4 regions of the Vagococcus hydrophili genome follow, and region 1 is predicted to be linked to each of the others. Evidence: predicted binding sites of a transcription regulator. Region 1 holds the regulator's gene; each other region holds the start of a gene.
The links. Region 1 encodes NrdR, which represses ribonucleotide reductase genes. Its sites were predicted from a motif close to ACACNATATATNGTGT; they were not measured.
Positions count from the first base shown of each region.

Region 2: the regulator NrdR is predicted to act here: its motif matches at 3,742-3,757, upstream of nrdH (glutaredoxin-like protein NrdH).
Region 3: the regulator NrdR is predicted to act here: its motif matches at 2,810-2,825, upstream of nrdD (anaerobic ribonucleoside-triphosphate reductase).
Region 4: the regulator NrdR is predicted to act here: its motif matches at 2,831-2,846, upstream of G7082_RS10455 (deoxynucleoside kinase).

Region 1 is NZ_CP049887.1:2,423,706-2,429,072, reverse strand. It holds gene G7082_RS11920 (YceD family protein) at 1-524, opposite strand, end outside; gene dnaI (primosomal protein DnaI) at 612-1,544, opposite strand; gene G7082_RS11910 (replication initiation and membrane attachment family protein) at 1,544-2,959, opposite strand; gene nrdR (transcriptional regulator NrdR) at 2,979-3,440, opposite strand; gene coaE (dephospho-CoA kinase) at 3,579-4,181, opposite strand; gene mutM (DNA-formamidopyrimidine glycosylase) at 4,183-5,025, opposite strand; gene polA (DNA polymerase I) at 5,111-5,367, opposite strand, start outside.
Region 2 is NZ_CP049887.1:1,641,876-1,647,242, reverse strand. It holds gene G7082_RS08275 (hypothetical protein) at 1-321, opposite strand, end outside; gene G7082_RS08270 (FeoB-associated Cys-rich membrane protein) at 721-846, opposite strand; gene feoB (ferrous iron transport protein B) at 856-3,003, opposite strand; gene G7082_RS08260 (FeoA family protein) at 3,006-3,482, opposite strand; gene nrdH (glutaredoxin-like protein NrdH) at 3,832-4,065, shown strand; gene nrdI (class Ib ribonucleoside-diphosphate reductase assembly flavoprotein NrdI) at 4,067-4,453, shown strand; gene nrdE (class 1b ribonucleoside-diphosphate reductase subunit alpha) at 4,434-5,367, shown strand, end outside.
Region 3 is NZ_CP049887.1:1,608,785-1,614,151, forward strand. It holds gene G7082_RS08090 (lipoate--protein ligase) at 1-344, shown strand, start outside; gene G7082_RS08095 (ATP-binding cassette domain-containing protein) at 337-1,059, shown strand; gene G7082_RS08100 (methionine ABC transporter permease) at 1,047-1,727, shown strand; gene G7082_RS08105 (MetQ/NlpA family ABC transporter substrate-binding protein) at 1,724-2,560, shown strand; gene nrdD (anaerobic ribonucleoside-triphosphate reductase) at 2,886-5,069, shown strand; gene nrdG (anaerobic ribonucleoside-triphosphate reductase activating protein) at 5,269-5,367, shown strand, end outside.
Region 4 is NZ_CP049887.1:2,124,151-2,129,517, forward strand. It holds gene G7082_RS15145 (helix-turn-helix domain-containing protein) at 1-426, opposite strand, end outside; gene tadA (tRNA adenosine(34) deaminase TadA) at 539-1,048, shown strand; RNA gene ffs (signal recognition particle sRNA small type) at 1,075-1,161, shown strand; gene G7082_RS10450 (hypothetical protein) at 1,884-2,090, shown strand; gene G7082_RS10455 (deoxynucleoside kinase) at 2,130-2,771, opposite strand; gene G7082_RS10460 (cupin domain-containing protein) at 2,928-3,413, shown strand; gene G7082_RS10465 (DUF5692 family protein) at 3,519-4,433, opposite strand; gene G7082_RS10470 (TetR/AcrR family transcriptional regulator C-terminal domain-containing protein) at 4,560-5,108, opposite strand; gene G7082_RS10475 (LacI family DNA-binding transcriptional regulator) at 5,245-5,367, shown strand, end outside.

The DNA of each region.
Region 1 (5,367 bases):
AGACGAGGATCAATCTTAGTTTCTGAATCCAATTTTTCCGCAAATGCGACCTCTTCTTCAGACAAAACTTGCCAAAAATCACCTTTTGGAAGCCCTGATGTGCTTTGTTCTTCTTCAGCAGTTAACACCTGTAATGGTAAGTTCAGCAGGATATAATCTTCCACTGCCTCAGTTAAATCAATCAAATCTTTTTCTAAAGGTATGATTAATTCTTTCTCATCATCACTGATATCTTCTAACGCTTTAATCTGAGCATCTGTCATATATTCCTCGTCAATTATTAACGATAATGGAACTTCTACAGGCTCTAATGAACGAGATGAAGGTAAAGTAATAACAGTCTCTACAGAAAAATGAGCAGTATAACCTACTTTATCTACCTGAATAAATCCTTCTACTAAGATAGGAGCTAAATCCAAGATAAACGGTTCTCTTTTTTGTAAAGATGCTTTTAAATCTAATGCTTCTTTAAAATCTACTTGACTATTTTTAAATTTGTTTAATTCAGCCAATGCCCACTTCATTCAATCACCCCTTAAGCAACAAAAATAATTATACTAGTCCGCAATCCCTTTGTCAATCAGTTTCAACTCGTTTTTTTGTATCTTTTATTACTCATACATTCTACGGTTTTTACCTATCATATTGATTTCTTTTGTTAGATATCTCACACGTTCCATAATTCGTTTTGCTTTTAACGGCTCTTCCTCTCCGCGCTGTGTGACCCGTAAATGCTCTTCTTCTAGTTGCTTCATATTGAAATTAGATGAAAAGAAAGTTGGAAGTTGCTCCTGCATTCTATATTGCAATATAACCCCTAATATATCATCTCTGACCCAACTACTCATTGAATCTGCTCCAATATCATCAATCATCAAAATTTGGGCTTTTTTAACCGCATCTAACTTATCACCAACTGTATCCTTTTGAATCGATTGTTTCATCTCAACGGCAAACGTTGGAAAGTGAACTAAGGTAGTTTGGAAACCTTTCTCAGCCAACGTATTGGCAATCGCACCTAATAGGTAGGTTTTACCCACACCAAATGTTCCTTGGAAGTACAATCCTTGATGGAATGATTTAGGTGAATCTTCAAATTCATTAATAAACTTAAAAGCTTCTTGAAAAGCTTCTTTACGTTCAGACGTTAACTCAAAACGATCCAGTCTTGCTTCGCGAATATCTTTAGGCATATCCATCGCCTTCACTCGATTTTTAATGACTGCTTGCGCTTTTTGCTTAATCAAACTTTCTGTGGGAACGTAAGTCACATCAATAAAGTGAAAATTCATAAATAAGCGTGGCTCATACCCTGGGGCAATCATCGTTGCATCTTTTAATTCAAATTTTTTCTTCTCTTGAACAAATTCATATAACTTTGCGTAACTTTTTACAATATCATCATCCGTTAACTGCTCACGGTGATCTAGTATAAATTGCTGCACATCTGGATCATTCATCACTTCTTCCATTAAACGATCCAGTTTTCCTGTTAAGTTTTTCGCTTTTAAGGTTTTATCGATTCCTTTTCCAATATTTTCCATTAGTTGTCACCTTCTTTTGGCTTATTCGTTAATTGTTTTAATTGCTCTTGGAAAAAGGCAGTTTCTTCATCCGAAAGTGGTGTTTCTTTTCGCACAACATCTTCTTTAGCCCAATCAGGTAGCGTTTCTTTTCGCTGACTCTGGTTACCATAGTTATTTCTTTTCGCTTTAGGTTTTGCTCGTTCTTTTTGAAGATCTTGTACTTGTTTCAAGGCGTCCTCTGGTGAAAATATTTTCTTTTGAGCCCAGTCATTAGCAATCGACATCACTAGACTTTGGATAATCGATGGCTTTCCTTGAACGACTAAAGTATAGTGTATGATGACATTAATGACACTATCAGGAAGTCCTGATTGCGTTTTTAAATTTTCAATGGTTTGACTTTCACTAAAACTAACAAAGCCACCTTTTTGTTTTTTGATTGCTTTTAAGAAGACTAAAGGCGGTATTGTTTCACATGATTGAATGACCGCAATTTCTTCATCCGAAAAACCAGTTAAACGTAACGTATTTTGTCTCAATTGGTCCTTTTCAGTATCAGACAAACCCCTGTTTATGTTGTTTTCTTCTTTATTTTCAACAATTTCTTGTTTTTTTCGACTGTGATAGCCTTTATAAACGGATTGTTTAAAGTCTTTTTCAATCACCCGATTATTAACGTAGTCCACTGACTGCTTAATGTAATCAAACATTTCTAATTCATTAATCCCATATAACTGACTAAATAAATTAATGGTTCTCTTTAATTCAACTTCAATTTGATTTTGATCGATATGCAGACTTTCAATTAAACTATTAAAGAATAACCAATCAAACTGGTTACTAGTTATTGTTAATTCAGGTGCTTTATTTCTAGGTGTGACTATAGCTTTCACTTTTCTTAACTCTTCTTCTTTACCACCTAACCTGGAAGATATAGACTGAAACACATCAGTGAATGATCTAGTTACTTCTACATAATCGGTCATATCTGGTATTGAATAATCAAAAAAACGACTCAATTCTTCGACTTTTTGAAACCCTACTTTTTCAATTAAGAGTAGAGACAGTATATCATCATGTAAAAACACGCTAGGTTCTAGGGTTGGTTGAATAATGTAAATAAAATGATTTTCATTATCTAACTTTTTAACAAAAGATTTTAGTAACCCAACACTTTCTAATTTCTCACGAGCCATATAGAAATCTGGAATGCCCACGTCTAACTGATTGAGTAAGACACTGTGTTGCTGCATTCTTTCAGCTGTCTCGATTTTTTCTTCGACTAACAACGCATTAATCAATGCCAAGGCTCCTACGCCGATAATCGGTTGATACAACATACTTAAAACAACGTAATCCATTTCAGAAACATGCTGCGCTTTTTTTACTGAAAATTTATCTTTAGGTTTTAATTTTGACCATGCTTCATTCACGGGTATCGCTCACTCTCTTTTATTTGTTTTCCTTGTCAATCACTTCTTGAAGTTCCTCAAGGAAAACGCTCATATCTTTAAACTGGCGATAGACACTAGCGAATCTAATATAAGCAATCTCATCTAAATTCACTAAATCCTCCATTACGAACTCACCAATTTTGGTTGTTGAGACTTCATTTTCACCTAAACTACGAACACGATTTTCAACGTTAATCACAATTTGCTCCATAGCATCCATTGAAACAGGTCGTTTTTCTGCAGATCGAACTAACCCTCTTAATACTTTTTCACGGTTAAATTCTTCACGAGCCCCATTCTTTTTAACGACTAAAATCGGCGCTACTTCTACTCTTTCAAAGGTTGTAAATCTAAACCCACAATCTTCACATTCTCTTCTACGTCTAATTGCTCTTCCATCATCAGCAGGTCGACTATCCACTACTCTGGATCCGTTATAATGACATTTTGGACATTGCATCTGCTTCACCTCATCTATTTTATCAGTATTTACTGAAAATCACTTTCATTAATAGTGCTATTATAACATGAGATAACTAGAAAGGTATAGTCTGATTACCTTTAAATAGTAAACAAAAAAAGAAGCTTATCGCTCCTTTTACCTTGTTTGTTCAAATATTGATAACCATCTGTCTACTTGCAGTCGAGTATTTTCAATTGATGCTTCATTATCAATAATAACATCAGATAATAGTGCTTTATCAATTAAAGGCATTTGACTCTTAATTCTCTCTGTTGCTTCTTCTTCTGATAAGTTGTCTCTCTTCATTAAGCGTGTCATTTGTGTCTGATGCGAAACAAAAACTGTCATCACTTCATCACATTTTTCTTGATAATCAACTTCATATAATAAAGGAATATCCATAACAATTAACGAAAGGCTTTCTCTTTTTAGTTCGTCCACTAATTGATCAATACGTTGTTCGATTTCTCCATGAACAATCTCATTCAAGGCCATTCTTTCAGCTTCGTTATTAAAAATAATCGTTCCTAATTTTTTTCGATCAAGTTCTCCATTATTTTGTAAGATACTTGTTCCAAAATGAGAAATCACTTTTGAAAGTCCTGGTGTTCTCGGCTCAACGACTTCCTTAGCGATTTTATCTGCATCAATTACCGGGATTTTTTTTTCTAAAAAATATTCGCTTACAGTACTTTTTCCTGAAGCGATTCCTCCTGTTAAACCTAATACAAATGTCATATTAATTTCCCTTTCTATGATGATACACTTGGCATATTGGGCAATAATGAGTTCCTCTTTGGGCCACTTTTTTCTTTAAAATTTCTGTGCCACATCTCGGGCAACTTTCTCCATTTTGACCATAGACAAGAAGTGACACTTGAAATGAACCTGCATCTCCTAAGGCGTTTTTATAAGAACGAATGGTAGTACCTCCCGCTTCAACGGCTTCTCCCAGGACAGCAATTATTTCTTGATGTAATCTAGTAATTTCAGATTTTTTCAGCGTATTGGCTTCTTGTTCTGGATGTATTTCCGCTCTAAAGAGTGCCTCATCCACATAGATATTACCTAATCCTGTGACAAGAATCTGATCTAATAGTAAAGGCTTAATACTTTTTTTACGTTTTTTTAATTCTTTAGTAAATTCTTCTAAATCAAAATCTGACGCAATCGGTTCTGGACCTAGTTTTTTTAAACCTTTGTAGTCTTGAGCTGTATCTTTTGCCACAAGTACAAAACGACCAAACTTACGGACATCCAAATACCTTAATTCTGTTTCATCAGTGAATTTAAAAATCACATGACTATGCTTTAGCAAAGGATCACTACTCGAATGGAATTCAAATTTCCCTTCCATTCTTAAGTGGCTAATCATATCAAAGTGAGTGAGTTTAAAAATAAGATACTTACCGCGACGTTCCACTTCTTCAATGGTTTCTCCGATTAAGTTAATTTTGAACTCATCTACAAAAGGCGCCTCAATAATTCTTGGCCAGTAAACTTCCACACTTTCAATTGTTTTATTCTTAACTAAATTTTCCAATCCCTTACGGACCGTTTCTACTTCTGGTAATTCTGGCATAAAAAAACTCCTTATGTGAAATAAACACGAGCGGATTGACTTGATTTTTACCTAAGTCAATCCAACAGGCGATTATCTATTTATTTTATTTAGCTTCATACCATGTGTTACCGACACTACTATCTGCTTTAAGAGGAACGTTCAATGCCACTGCGTTAGCCATCGTTTCTTCAACTAGCTGTTGTAGTTTAGGAATTTCTGATTTTGGCGCTTCAAATACCAACTCATCGTGAACTTGAAGGAGCATCGTTGCTTCCATTTTTTCTTCTTTTAACTTCGCATCGATTTGAATCATCGCGATTTTCAAGATATCTGCCGCACTACCTTGAATCGGCGTATTAA
Region 2 (5,367 bases), 780 kb from region 1:
ACACAAGAATTCAAAGAACTTAACAAGAACTGGTTCTACTCTCTTAAAAAAATCACGATTAGCCACAATTTTTGTTGGGAATACTGAAATTAAAACATCTTCAAGCGCTACTTTACTCCATGTTGAAAGTGATTCTAAATGATAATCAAACATGAATTCTCCTAGATAATAAATGATATCTCTTGATGCTTTTTGCTCACTATAAGACAGTTGTTTGAAATATAAACTCTTTTCAAATGAAATCTCTGCCATTTCAACTTCACTCATCACACCACTAAATAGTTCCTCTACTTCGTTTTGATCATATCTTTCTTCCATCATATTTCCCAATCCCTCTCTTTTCCCCAATTATATATAAAGTACCTTATTTGTTTTCTGTTCACTTAATATACCTTAATATGCTTGAAGTGTCTATATGTTTTCGGCTTTTCTTTATGGATAAAGTATATGACAGAATAAAGGCTTCTTTTTCCAAAGTTTCGTCCTTTAAAACGACAATTTTAATCTCTGTTCAGTTTCCCTCTTTTTTAAAATTAAAAGCGTTCCACACTAAATGAATTCTCTCATCCGGTGTGAAACGCTCTGTTCTATTCTAATTCTCAAAAATATTTTTGTGAAATGTCCTCTTTTTTTCTTCCCAACGTCTGACATTTTATCTTTTTATTTTACTCTTCACCTAGCCTGCCTTCTAACTTAGGCTAGACGAACAATTTTGTCACTCTATTTCTTTTTCACTGGACAATCAACGGAAGAACAGTCACATGACTTTTCTTTCTTAATGCCATATTTATAAATAACCATCCCGACACCTAAAAAAATGATACCTGCTAATAGATACGTTCCCATAATGACCTCCTATAAAATTTCAATTCCTTTGGCGACGATTTCTTGTTTTTTGACTGGTTTTTTGATTAAGAAAAAGACAATAACTAGCACGAGTCCTAAAGCAATACTTTGCCCTAAACCAAATGCCTTTCCTTCAAACATAAAACTGCCTAATTGATAGATAATAAAACTCACAATATAAGCTACAAAACACTGATAGCCAATCGCTAGCGTTGTCCACTTCCAATCATTCATCTCTCGTCTAATTGCTCCTATAGCCGCAAAACAAGGGGCACAGAGCAAGTTAAAGACTAAGAATGAAAAACCTGCAATCGGTGTTAAACTTTCTCTAAAAAGGGGCCAATATTCTCTTCCCACTTCAGAAGCCAACTCTTGATGACCATATAAAATTCCGAACGTTCCCACTACATTTTCTTTGGCAATCAAACCAGTGATGGTTGCCACGGTGGTTTGCCAATTTCCCCAGCCAAGAGGAGCAAAAATAATTGCCACTGTGCGTCCCATTGATGCTAAAATACTATCTTCTGTCTCCACCATTTGAAAACTAAAATTAAAGGTGTTTAAAAACCAAATAATCACAGAACTAGCAAAAATAATCGTCCCTGCTTTTTTAACAAAAGATGATGAACGATCGATCATTTGTCTAAAGCTATTTTGAAACCGAGGCATATGATACGCTGGCATCTCCATAATAAAGGGGGCTGCTTTGCCACTAAACAAGCTAGTTTTCTTAAGTAAGATTCCTGATAAAACAATGGTGCCAATGCCTATAAAGTAAGCAGATGGCGCTACCCAACTACTTGTCGGGAAAAATGCACCAGCGATTAAACCGATAATTGGCAACTTAGCTGAACAAGGCATAAACGTCGTTGTCATAATCGTCATGCGGCGATCTTTTTCATTTTCAATCGTTCGACTTGCCATGACACCTGGAACCCCACAACCTGTGGCGATTAACATAGGTATAAATGATTTTCCAGAAAGACCAAACTTTCTAAATAAACGGTCCATGACAAACGCAATTCGTGCCATATAACCACAGTCTTCTAATAAAGACAGACACAAGAACAGAACCATTAATTGAGGTAAGAAACCTAAGACTGCCCCGACTCCCGCAATAATCCCATCTAAAATAAGCGACTGTAACCAAGGGGCAATTTGCCAAACTTCTAAATAATGCGTTACTTGACTTGGAATCCATTCGCCAAATAAGACATCGTTGATCCAATCGGTCCCCATGGTTCCAACTGTTTGAATCGATAAATAGTAAACAGCCCACATAATGACTGCAAAAATTGGGAGTGCCAACCATTTATTAGTCACCACTCGGTCGATTTTATCACTCACCGTTAGTTTGAAGTCCTTTTCCTTCACAATACTTAAAGCAACTAACTGGCTAATAAAATCATACCGTTCATTAATGATGATACTTTCACCGTCTTCATCCATAATTTTTTCCGTGATTTGAATGATTTCTTCGATTTCGGCTTGAATATCTTTTGAAAGTGTCATCTTCTCTACTACTTTCACATCCCGCTCAAAAAGTTTAATCGTAAACCAGCGCAATTGATGTTTAGGGACATAAGCTTTAATCAAGCCTTCAATTTCATTTAAAGCGACTTCTAATCGGTCATCATAAATCGGATAGGCTATTTCTTTCTCACCTAGATTGTTTTCTAGTTGTAGCTGTTCTTTGATTTTATCTAACCCGCTTTTTTTCACCACACTAATAGGAAGAACGGGGACGCCTAAACCATATGCTAACTTCTCGCAATTAATAATTGTTCCTTCTTTAACCACCACATCCATCATATTAATTGCAATCGCCATCGGAATCCCCAGTTCTAAAAGTTGAGTACTCAGATAGAGGTTTCTTTCTAAATTCGTTCCATCCACAATGTTTAGTAAACGGTGAGGATGTTCTTCCAGTAAATAATCCCTAGCCACGCCTTCTTCTGGCGAATAAGGAGACAAAGAATAAATACCAGGTAAATCTTGCAGTTCAATCTGATGATTTTCTTTTAAATTGCCGCTTTTTCTTTCAACTGTTACACCAGGCCAATTACCAACTGATTGATTGGTTCCTGTTAATTCGTTAAACAAACTAGTCTTACCACTATTCGGATTTCCAACTAAAGCAATCTGTCGTTTAGTCATCATTAGTCAAGCTCACTTTCTATTAAAATCATCTCAGCTTCTTTTTTACGGAGTGTTAATTCATAGTTTCTAACCTTTATTTCAATAGGATCTCCTAAAGGTGCTAATTTAGTAATCTTAATTTCGGTCCCTTTGGTTAATCCCATATCCATTAAATGACGTTTCAAAACACCCGTTCCTAAAATCTTTGACACTTTTCCTGAAGCATTAACTGCCATTTGATCCAAAGACTGTAAACTTTTTAAGCCATGATCTTCTTTTTCTACTATATAAATGTCTTTAGCTATGATTTCATCTAAACCAATTCTTGCTTCTTTAAAAACAACAATCACGGGCTGCCCTTTTTCTTTAGACACTACATATAGATCAGATCCCTTAATTAACCCTAAATTAATCAAATGACGCTCATATTCTTTTTCACCTTTAAATTCTTCAAAACGATAAATTTTATTCGTCTCACAAGACATTAAATTTTTCATTCATAGCGCTCCTTCTTTATTCACACGCACCTACACTTGATAACGATTCTCATTATTATTTATTGTAATTCCCTACTGATAACATGTCAATCATTTAATGTGAATTTATACACATTAATCTTGGTACACTTTCTTTTGTTCAAAAACAAATTACTATGATTTTTTATAAAAAATTTTTCATTGAAAAAGAAATGAAAGCTTGATAATATCCTTTTGTGAAACAATTAATCACTAAAGATTGTGCTTACATTTAAATCAAGCACTATATCTTGTGTTTTTCCATTGACTTTTTTTTATAAAAAGCTATACTAATATTTATAGAAATTAAAGACCAAATGGAGTGATTTAAATGAATACAATAACTTTATATACAAAAGATAACTGTCCACAATGCAAGATGACTAAGAAATTTTTAGCTGATAAAAACCTTAACTTTGAAGAAATCAATATTGATACAGAACCACAATATATTGATTCATTAAAAGAGCAAGGTTTCAGAAGCGTTCCTGTGATTACAACTGCAGATGAAAGAGTTACTATCGTTGGCTTCCGTCCTGATCAATTAAGAACGTTGGCTGTTTAGTATGAAACTAGTCTTTTTTTCTTTAACCGGGCAAACAAGACGATTCATCAACAAACTCGAACTCCCCGCAAACCACGCACATGAAATTAACCCTAACAATCCTTTTCATGAAATCAATGAAGAGTATATCCTGATCGTTCCTACTTACGACGCTGAAGTCACAGAAGTAGTGAACGATTTTATTGAGTACAAAACAAATCAAAAAAATATGCTAGGCGTTGTCGGTGGAGGAAATCGTAACTTTGCTGACCTTTTTATTTTCACTGCTAAAGATATTGCAAGAGATTATCAAGTCCCTTTGCTTTTCAGTTTTGAATTTAATGGTACACTAGAAGATGTTAAAAATTTTAAGAAAGTAGTGGATAACCTTGAGTCTAAAAAATCTTGAAGATGTAACTTATTTTAAATTAAATAATCAAATTAATCGTCCTGTAGATGATCAAATTCCTTTATACAAAGATAAAGAAGCTTTAACTGCTTTCTTTAACGAAAATGTGGAACCTCACACGAAACAATTTGCTTCTGTTGAAGACAAATTAAACTTTCTTATTGAAGAGGATTATTTAGAATCTGAATTTATCGGTAAATATTCGATTGAGTTTATCGAGTCTTTATACACTTACTTAGATGAGCAAAACTTTACCTTTAAGTCATTCATGGCTGCTTATAAGTTTTACTCTCAATATGCCTTAAAAACAAACGACGGGACTGCTTATTTAGAGCGCTATGAAGACCGCGTAGCATTTAATGCCTTATATTTTGCTGATGGTAATGAAGAATTAGCTCTTAGCTTAGCTGAGGAAATGATTTATCAACGTTATCAACCAGCAACTCCTTCATTTTTAAATGCAGGACGTAAGCGTCGTGGGGAACTTGTTTCTTGTTTCCTAGTTCAAGTGACTGATGACATGAATAGTATTGGACGCTCAATTAACAGTGCTCTACAACTATCACGTATTGGTGGTGGGGTTGGAATTACACTTTCTAATTTACGTGAAGCTGGCTCTCCAATTAAAGGTTACGAAGGCGCTGCTAGTGGTGTGGTTCCAGTTATGAAATTATTTGAAGATAGCTTTAGCTATAGTAATCAATTAGGTCAACGTCAAGGTGCTGGTGTGGTTTACTTAAACGTCTTCCATCCAGATATCGAAATGTTCCTTTCAACTAAAAAAGAAAATGCCGATGAAAAAATTCGTGTGAAGACTCTTTCTTTAGGTTTAGTCGTTCCTGATAAATTCTATGAATTAGCTCGTAACAATGAAGACATGTATTTATTCAGTCCATATAGTGTGGAACGTGAAT
Region 3 (5,367 bases), 810 kb from region 1:
CGATAAACATTCAAAAAAGAGTAGCTGATATTTATGGAAATCAGGAGTTTGTCTACGGATCTCATCAAGAGTTTTCTCTTAAAAGAAGAGCTTACATTAAAAATGTTGGTTTAGTGATTGCCGAATTGGAGATTGAGGCAGGAAAAATCAAGGATCTATCTTTCTCAGGTGACTATTTTAGTCAAGAAGATCCTAATGAAATGATTGAAGCTTTAATAGGTAAACGCTTAATTTTTAATGAACTCATGAAAGAGCTTGAATTATTAGCTATCGGTAAATACTTTACCGGATTAAGTCGAAGAGATTTAGTAAGCTTACTACTTGGGGAATATTCCAATGATTGAGTTAGTAAATGTTTCTAAAAAATATCAAGAGATTGAAGTCTTAAAAGGAATCAATCTGAAGGTTGAAGAAAATGATATTGTGGGAATTGTTGGGGAAAGTGGTTCAGGAAAATCAACCTTACTTAGATTGATTCAGTTAATGGAAGAACCAACGTCAGGTGTTATTGTTTTAAATAATCATCTAGCAACTACGTGGAATAAGAGGGAAATATGTGAGCAGCAGAAAAAAATGAGTTTGCTCTTTCAGAATTTTAATTTACTAAGTAATTTGAAAGTGATTGATAATGTTCATCTTCCTCTTAAATTACAAGGAAAAAAAGAGTTAAAGAAAGCTGAAAAGTTGTTAGACTTTGTTGGTTTATCAGATAAAAAGAACATGTATCCTGCTCAATTAAGTGGGGGACAAAAACAACGTGTGGCTCTTGCTAGAGCATTAATAACAGATCCTGAAGTTTTACTCCTTGATGAAGCAACCAGTGCGTTAGATGAACAGACAACAAGGGAAATGGTTCTTCTGCTAGAGAGAGTTCATCGTGAATTCAAACCAACGATTATTTTTGTGAGTCATGATTTGAATGTGATTAAACACTGTTGTCATAAAGTCTTTATCATGGAGAAAGGATGTTTAGTAGATAATTTTGAAATTCAAAAAGAATCTTTTTTAACGGATGATGAAAGCTATCTAGACAAAGCAAGACGGGTATTACGCCCATGAATCAAGTCATCTATTATTTTCCAGAAATGATCAAAGCATTAAAAGAAACAGGAATGATGCTTGGAATTTCTTTATTTGTGGGGTTAGTAGGAGGAATGATGATGGGGCTGTGCTTGTTCTTATTCCGTCCAGAAGGCCGTAGCCCAAACAAATTAATCATGTTACTGTTTAATCTTTATGTCAATGTGATGAGATCCTTCCCATTTCTCTTATTAGTCGTCGCCATTATCCCCTTGACTAGGCTTGTTTTTGGAACAGCTTTTGGTCCAATCGCGGCGTCATTTCCACTGAGTTTTGTGGCGATTGCTATTTTTGCTCGTCTAGTGGAACAAGTCTTATTAGATATTCCTAAAGAAGTGGAAGAATTAGCCAGTTCTTTAGGTGTGAACAATGTTAAATTTGTGTACTACTTCTTACTGAAAGAAGCTAGAAGTGGCTTAGTTCTTAGTTTTACGTCCATGACTATTAGTTTAATGTCTTATTCAACCGTCATGGGCGTTGTTGGTGGCGGAGGAATTGGTGATTTTGCCATTCGTTTCGGTTATCAACGCTACGAATATGAAGTGATGTACACAACCATTGTTTTGATGATTTTAATTGTGGGTAGTATTCAAATAGTAGGAACCTATGTTAGTAAAAAATTAGATAAAAGGAAGTTAATCAAATGAAAAAATTAATCGTATCATTAAGTTTAGCAGGTTTAGTTTTAGGAATGGCAGCTTGTGGAAATAAAGCAGAGAAAAGTACAAAAGAATCAGCTAAAAAAGAGGCAACAGAAAAAGTTATTAAAGTTGCCTCACAAACAACGCCAATGACAGATGTGGTGGAAGTTGCTGCTAAGGAAGCAGAAAAAGATGGTTGGAAAGTTGAACTTGTTCAAGTAAATGATAATATTCAATACAATGAATTACTAAAAAATAAAGAAGTGGATGCAAACTTTGCCCAACATGAACCATACATGAAAAAATTCAATCAAGAGAAAAAAGCGGATTTAGTAGCCATCCAAAAAATCTACAATGCTAAAGTTGGTTTCTATTCGAAAGATTATAAAAAGATTGAAGACATTCCAAATGGTGCCAAAGTAGCCATTCCAAATGATGTCTCTAACGAAGGTCGTGCATTAGCCATTTTAGCAGAACAAGGTTTAATCACACTTAAAGAGGGCGTTGGCTTTGAAGGAACATTGAAAGATGTTGAAAAGAATGATAAAAATTTAGAATTTGTATCTATTGATTTATTAAATCTAGCAGAAGCTTATAATGAGAAAGACGTTGCCTTAGTTTATAACTACCCAACATACATTGCAAAAGTTGGTTTAAAACCAGCAGATGCTTTATTTTTAGAAAAAACAGTAGATGAAAGATTTGCGATTTCACTAGTTGCAAGAGAAGATAACAAAGATTCAGAAAGTATTAAAGAACTTAAAAAAGTAATGACCAGTGATGCTGTTAAGAATTTCTTAGAAAAAGAACATAGTGCTACCCTAGTTCCAGCATTCTAAGCCACTTATAACCAAATGAAAAGTTGACCTTAGTGTCAGCTTTTTTTATTTGGTTATAAGTGAAAAAAGTTCATTTAATTCATGTAGTATTATTTTCAATAGAATTAATAATCATTATAAAAAAATAAAGTGAAAAAAGTATTTTTCAATTAACCTGATATTTAACAAAAAATATTAAATGAAAATAATAAAAGAAAGCGTTTAGGTATCACTATATATAGTTGTCAATAGTTTTATTAAAAATATTTAACACTATATCTAGTTGAAAAGTTAAAAAAACTGAGCTATTATATACTAGAGATTGAAATAAAGGGGATAGGTATCAATGATTGAAATCAATGAGAAATCACTGTCTGATAGTTCTGTATTGAACAATATTCAAGTGATAAAAAGAGATGGACGTTGCGTATTATTTAATGAAACTAAAATCACAAATGCGTTGTTAAAGGCAGAAGAAAAAATCAATGGATCCGTTGAAGCTCATTCTGAGGCGCGTATTAAAGAATTAGTTGATTTAGTTATCGAAGAAATTGATCAACGTTTTAATAATAATGTTAAAATTTATGAAATCCAAAATATTGTAGAACATATTTTATTAGATAATTGTGAATATGATTTAGCAAAAGAATATATAAACTACCGAACAAGTCGTGATTTTGAAAGAAGTCGTGCCACAGATATTAACTTTACCATCGGAAAACTATTAAACAAAGACAGTCAACTGGTTAACGAAAATGCGAATAAAGATAGTGATGTTTTTAATACACAACGTGATTTAACTGCTGGGATTGTTGGTAAATCAATTGGTTTAAAATTATTACCACCTCATGTAGCCAATGCCCATCAAAAAGGGGATATTCACTACCATGATTTAGATTACCACCCATATTCACCTATGACTAACTGTTGTTTGATTGATTTTAAAGGCATGCTGAATAATGGTTTTAAGATTGGAAATGCTGAAGTAGAGGCACCAAAATCAATTCAAACTGCTACCGCTCAAATTTCGCAAATCATCGCCAACGTAGCATCTAGTCAATATGGTGGTTGTTCAGCAGACCGCATTGATGAGTTTTTAGCCCCATTTGCTGAAAAAAATTATAACAAGCATTTGGAAGACGCTAAAAATTGGATTGAAGACGAGAAGCGTCATGATGAATATGCCAAATCAAAAACACAAAAAGATATTTATGATGCTATGCAAAGCTTAGAATATGAAATCAATACATTGTTCACATCAAATGGTCAAACACCTTTTACATCATTAGGATTTGGTTTAGGAACAAATTGGTTTGAACGTGAAATCCAACGTGCTATTTTCCAAAATCGAATTAAAGGTCTGGGAGAAGAACACCGCACGGCTATTTTCCCTAAACTGATTTTTACAGTCAGAGACGGAGTTAACCGCATTCCATCTGATCCTAATTATGATATTAAAGAATTAGCTTTAGAGTGTGCCACAAAGAGAATGTATCCTGACATTTTGAACTATGACAAAATCGTTGAATTAACAGGGAGTTTCAAAGTACCAATGGGATGTCGTTCTTTCTTACAAGGTTGGAAAGATGAGGACGGAACAGAGGTTAACGCAGGTCGTATGAACTTGGGTGTCGTGACCCTTAATTTACCAAGAATTGCTTTAGAAGCAGCTGGCAATAAAGAAAAATTTTGGGTACTTTTAGAAGAAAGATTAAGTACGATTAAAGATGCGTTAGTCTTTAGAATTAATCGTTGTAAAGAAGCCACACCAGCGAATGCACCGATTCTTTATATGCATGGTGCTTTTGGTAAAAAACTTCAAAAAACCGACTCAGTGGACGAATTATTCAAAAATAAACGTTCCACAGTTTCTATGGGCTATATCGGTTTGTATGAAGTTGCCGCAAGTTTTTATGGTGGCGCATGGGAAACGAACCCTGAAGCTAAAGAATTTACGATAGATATCTTACGGTCACTAAAAGAGCATTCTGATAACTGGGGAGACGAATTTGGCTATCACTTTAGCGTGTATTCAACGCCAAGTGAAAGCTTAACTGATCGTTTTTGCCGTTTAGATCGTGAAAAATTTGGTGAAATTGAAGATATTACAGATAAAGATTATTATACAAATAGTTTCCATTACGATGTTAGAAAAAATCCTACACCTTTTGAAAAATTAGACTTTGAGAAAGATTATCCTGAATATTGCTCGGGTGGCTTTATTCATTATTGTGAGTACCCAGTCCTTCAACAAAATCGCAAAGCATTAGAAGCTGTATGGGATTATGCTTATGATAAAGTGGGCTATCTTGGAACAAATACTCCGATTGATCATTGTTATGAATGTGATTTTGAAGGAGATTTTAATCCAACAGAGAGAGGTTTCCAGTGTCCACAATGTGGCAATACTGACCCTAAAACCTGTGACGTTGTGAAGAGAACATGTGGCTACTTAGGTAATCCACAAGCTCGTCCAATGGTTCATGGTCGTCATAAAGAAATTTCATCACGTGTGAAACATATGAAATAAATAGTTACAGGGTGGGTCAAAAGTCGTTTTGCTCCGAGCAACTGGAGGGAAAATCGAACAATCGCTCTTTTTGATTGATCGATTTTCGTGAAGTTGCCGTGGGAGCAGACTTTTTACCCCTAACTATTAAAGATTATTCGTATAACAAAAAAGGAGACTGACATTTGAGTCAGCCTCTTTATTTTTAGGAGATGTCAAAATGAAAAATCCAAAACCAAAAGAGTGGACAGCGGATAAATGGAGTAAAGGTTATATTGCAGATTATAAACCCTTCATGTTTGTGGACGGGGAAGGTGTG
Region 4 (5,367 bases), 300 kb from region 1:
GCCATCTAAATCCGTTTTTTGATAGACTACAGGTGATTTTTCTTCAACTAGGATTGCCGTTGTTTTATCAATAAAAAAGAAATCTTCCACTTGGTTAAACAGTTCAGAAAAATGAGTCAACCATTCCATTGCGTTTGGAGACTCTTTTTTTATTTTAAGCTGTATAATTCTATAAGGTTGTTCGGCTGTTGGAAAAGGCTTATTTTGAAATAGATACTGGTACCAAGGATGATCTTTCAGTTTATTTAAATAGTTAGTTTCAGGAAAAAGATTTCTTAATAGTTTTCGCTCACTTTTAGTTAAGGTTTCTTTAGGTAAGTAAAACCATTTATTTTCAACAGGTAAGATAAGTGTGCTGTCATCGGGTTCTTTAGTGGTTTTAATGAGCCCTTCTGGATAAATCGCTTGTAATTCATTTAATTTCATTAAAAGCATTCCTTTCATTAAATGTAACATCATTTTAACATAAAGGTATCATAAACAAAGTTTTTTGTGATAATATGATAAAAATAGGAAAAGTTGAGGAAATAGTATGTTCATGCGTTCAGTGAAGTTTACACAAGAAGAAAAAGAATATTTTATGAGAGAAGCTTTGTTAGAAGCTAAAAAAGCTGAAATTATGGGAGAAGTTCCAATTGGTGCAGTTGTTGTCTTAGATGGTGAAATTGTGGGGCGTGGTCATAATGTCCGTGAATTCTCACAAGACGCTACAACTCACGCAGAAATCATTGCGATTCAAGAAGCCAATCGAAACGTGAAAAGTTGGCGTTTAGAAAAGGCTCAGCTATTTGTCACACTAGAGCCTTGTCCAATGTGCTGTGGTGGTATTTTACTCTCAAGAATCGATCAAGTCTTCTACGGGGCGAAAGATCCTAAAGGTGGTACAGCAGGTAGTTTAATGAATTTACTGCAAGATATGCGATTTAATCATTCTTGTTATGTTGAAACAGGCATTTTGGAAGAAGAGTGTGGCAGTATTTTAACTAACTTTTTTAGAGAAATTCGTAAAAAACAAAAAGAAGCAAAAAAAGCTAGTATTTTTAATTAAGATGAAGTATAATAAATATTGCCGCAAGGCTAGGACAATGGTGGGCTTACGAAGCGTGTCAGATCTGGAAGGAAGCAGCACTAAGTAGGTGCCGCCATGTGTCTGAATTAAATATTGAAATTAAAAGGCTGATTAGGCCTATTTTTTTTGTATAAATTTTGAAAAGGTGAAGGTATGAAACACTCGTTTAAAGAATTAAATATTTTTGATAAATTAAGATTTATTATAGGTATCCTGTCTATAATGTTCTTTTTATTCTTTCAAGTATATATTTTTTAAAATCCATTTCTTATTTTTGAAAAAATTAAACCTTACATTAAGATTAATAAAGACTTAGTTAAGTTAACTGAAATAGACGTAACCGTAGTAATTACGAATATATTATTAGTAGCTTTTTTTATTTTTACGTGGTTATTTGTATCTTTATTTTTAGGAATAGTTCTTTTATCAAAGAATAATAAAGTTAAAATGGGTATCCAGACAAGTTTTTATGGCATCATTTTTACGATAGTAAGTGTTATTTCGGTTTCTGTAGGTACTTTAATATCTGTTTCACCAGAGCAGTTTTCTTTTCTGACAACATTAGGAGGATCTATTTTAGTTGACTATGGTATTTTAAAATATATATTACAGCCCTTGTTTCAATTTATATCAAATGCTTTGTTTAAAGAGGTTAGCGAAAATAAGATAATTACTAAAAAAAGAACCCATAGATTTCCACCAAAAAGAAAAAAGAGATAATTTCTGAAAAAATCTCAGCCTCAAGACCTATACCACTTATCTCTATCCAATGTTACAATTATTACAAATAAGAGATAAGGGATAGGTGATCAATATGTTACCAAGTATTTTTCTATGGGGATTCGGATTATTATTAGCAGCGTGGGGATTCTACAGAATGAAGACAGACTTCAAAAACAACCAAGGTAAAAATAATCTAATTCAAATGATGTTAACTGGTCAAGCATCAGGAATCGGACAGTTTGCTTCGGGAATAGCGATGATTATTATTGGGTTTGTTGTTCTATACATGAATAAATAAGATGTTAAAAGGTATACCAATGTAGGTATACCTTTTTTGTTATCTAATCGTTTTCAGCTCGTTTAATATCATTTCAATCACTTTATCAGCTGCTTCTTCATCTTCTACAAAATTAAATTGATCCCCGTCAATTTGAATTTTTGGGCTTTCATCGTATTCCTCAAACCATTTCTCGTAGCGTGTATTTAATTCTTTGTAATAGTCGTACAAACTCGGGTCAAAACTTAATTGTTCATAAGGACGATTTCTTTTCTCAATTCGCTTTAACATGGTTTCAAAAGAAACTTTAATATGGACTAATAAATCAGGTTGTTTTTTATGAGCAGCGTAAGGTAACTCTTCCATCATGTTTTGCAGTAACTCGTCATACACCTCTACTTCTTGTTTTGAAGCACGACCTAAATCCGCGTTCAAATGAAACAAAAGTGAATCCTCATAAATCGAGCGATCCAAAACATTATTATCATGAACAAGAGCGTCTTTAATGCTCTTGAAACGTTTATTTAAAAAGTAGATTTGAAGTAAAAAAGAATACTTTTCTGGGTCTTGATAAAATAGTGGGAGAATCTCATTATTCTCAACACTTTCAAAAAATACTTCTGTTCCTAATTCTTTGGCGATCATTTCAGATAAACTTGTTTTACCTGCGCCAATGGTACCTGCTAATACTATCACAGTCATTTCCTCCTCAGACTCCTTAACTATATATAGTTGTTTTTAACTATAAAATAAATAATAATACACAATATATAGTAATTCAAGTTAAAAATCGCAAGTTGTCATGATTTGCTATTTAAAGTATAATTAAATGAAATTTGAAGAAGGAGTGAATATCAATTGAAATCAAAAGAAGCTTATATTTCAGAGTTAAATCTAGAGCCACATCCAGAGGGTGGTTTTTATTTACGAACGGAAGCCTCAGAAGATACGATTAAAGTAAATCAAAATGAACGCAAACTCTACACGAGTATTTATTTTTTACTAACAGAAGAAAGTCCTTCCCATTTCCATCAATTAACAGCGGATGAGATTTGGTATTATCACGATGGGAATCCCTTGACTGTTCATTGTATTTTTCCTGATGGAAGATATGAGGCAGTAAAAGTTGGTAAGAATACAGAAGAAGGGGAGCGACTACATTATTTAGTTCCTAAAGGGACTATTTTTGGTTCGACTGTTTCAGATGATTATTCCCTAGTAAGTTGCGTGGTTGTGCCTGGTTTTGAATTTACAGATTTTAGACTATTTACTCAAAAAGAGCTATTAGATAAATATCCAAAACATGAAGAAATCATTAAAAAATTAGCTTTTGAAGAAATCTAGAGCGTTTTGGTATGCCAATATGGAATACCTAGATAAAAGAATACCTAAAAAAACCTCACTCAAAAGGGAATGAATGCCTTCTTTTGAGTGAGGTTAACATTTTTGTTAGTTATTATCTTTAACTTCGTCGAATTTTTTAAGTCCAGTGTAAATTTCTTCTTTGAAGACATTTTTCTTATGAGACTTGATTCGGTAAATATGGTAGATAAAGACAGCCACGTTTGCTGCTAAAGCAAGGAAACTTGCTACAAAAAGAGCTGTGCTACTGTGAGAACTTTGTACTGAGAATTGAGATTCACCAACGAAAGCTGGGAATGTCATAGTAAACATCATCCAGAAAGCTAATGTTTGAGCTCTATGTTGTAACCAAGCGCCTTTTTTAATGAAGAATGCTGGAATTGTACATGATAATAATAATGCTAAACCAGCGTAGAATGAATGATCTGATACACAGTTATAAACATAAGCAAAGTTCCATAGATCATAAGCGATAATCCAGAACCACATTTGATCCGCCCAAACCATATCTTTTTGTTTATTTTTACTAATTTGGATTCCCATCCAACCTGAGATAGTTAAGATATTTAAGATACCAGCAACACCATTCATGATGTTCCAAATACCACCGTTCATGTAAACACCGTCAACCATACCATGTAGTGAATACACTTGGAAGTCACGAATAACAGCTTCCATAATGTTGATAGCTAAAATAAGAGCTGGGAAAGCCATCATAAATTTGTTGTTTTGAGCCCCTTTGATAAAACGTAGAGCTAAGAATCCTAAACAACCAGCTAAAGCTGAATAAACTTTCACCCAGTGGAACCAAGTCCCTGTACTACTACCTGCACCAGCTGTTGTTGGCCAAACGAAAATTGTTAAAATGATAGGTAATGCGGTAAATAATACAATCGCAATCCATTTGTTAGCGCGAGCCAACTCATTCATTAACATTAAACCACCAAGTACGACAAACCACATCAAAACAGACGTAAATGGCATGCTTTCAAAGAAAAACATATAAACTCCTCCTAAAACTTTATTAATAATTACACTAACTATCATACGAATTTTAGGAAAAAATAATATAAACAAATGTAAGTTTTTGCACAAAAATTGGACAAAAAATTAATTTTGTCCAATTTTTTATGGTTGATTATGAACGATTAATTCAATCATTCCTCGTGTGACACGCTCAATACGAGCGATTACTTGATCTTTAGGCTCTTCTAGTCGTGTTGTTAACCAATGAATGACTTGAGCCACAATGGCACGTCCGTAAAAGTCAGCAATTTGTTCTTTCAAATCTTGACTCAAAATATTTTCTGTATAAGATTGATTCATAATGGATATCAACATTTGATAGGTAATATCATATAAAAAGAATTCCAGACGATCTCGGTTGAAGGAATGGAAGGTGTTTAAACAGAATTTGCGATTTTCTTCTGTATAATTTAAGACACTGAGTAAACCGTCGTTCCACGTGTTTAAGTCTTCGTAGTTTTCTAATCCTTTTACAATTTCATTATCAAATGTCCAGGCTAAAAGTTCGTTGATATCTGAAAAATGATAATAAAATGTATTTCTGGAAACACCTGCTTCTTGAGTGACATCGTTGATGGTAATTTTTTCAAAAGGAAGATGGTTCATTGATTCTTTTAATGCTTGGGACAAGGCTTTTTTGGTTAAGTTCATGTGAAGTAACTCCTTTACTAACATGTTTCTATTATAAATTGAAAAGAAGTAGAAAACAAAGATTTTCCTGAAAGAATTGTCAGTTAGATTTAAAACTGCTAAACTACGATTGAAAAGAAATTAACGAGGTGAAAAGATGGCAACGATAAAAGATATTGCCAAATATACAGGTGTAAGTCCAACGACTGTTTCTAATGTCATTCATGGACGAGACGCCAAAGTGTCTCAAGAGACGAAAGACAAAGTTAAAAAAGCTTTA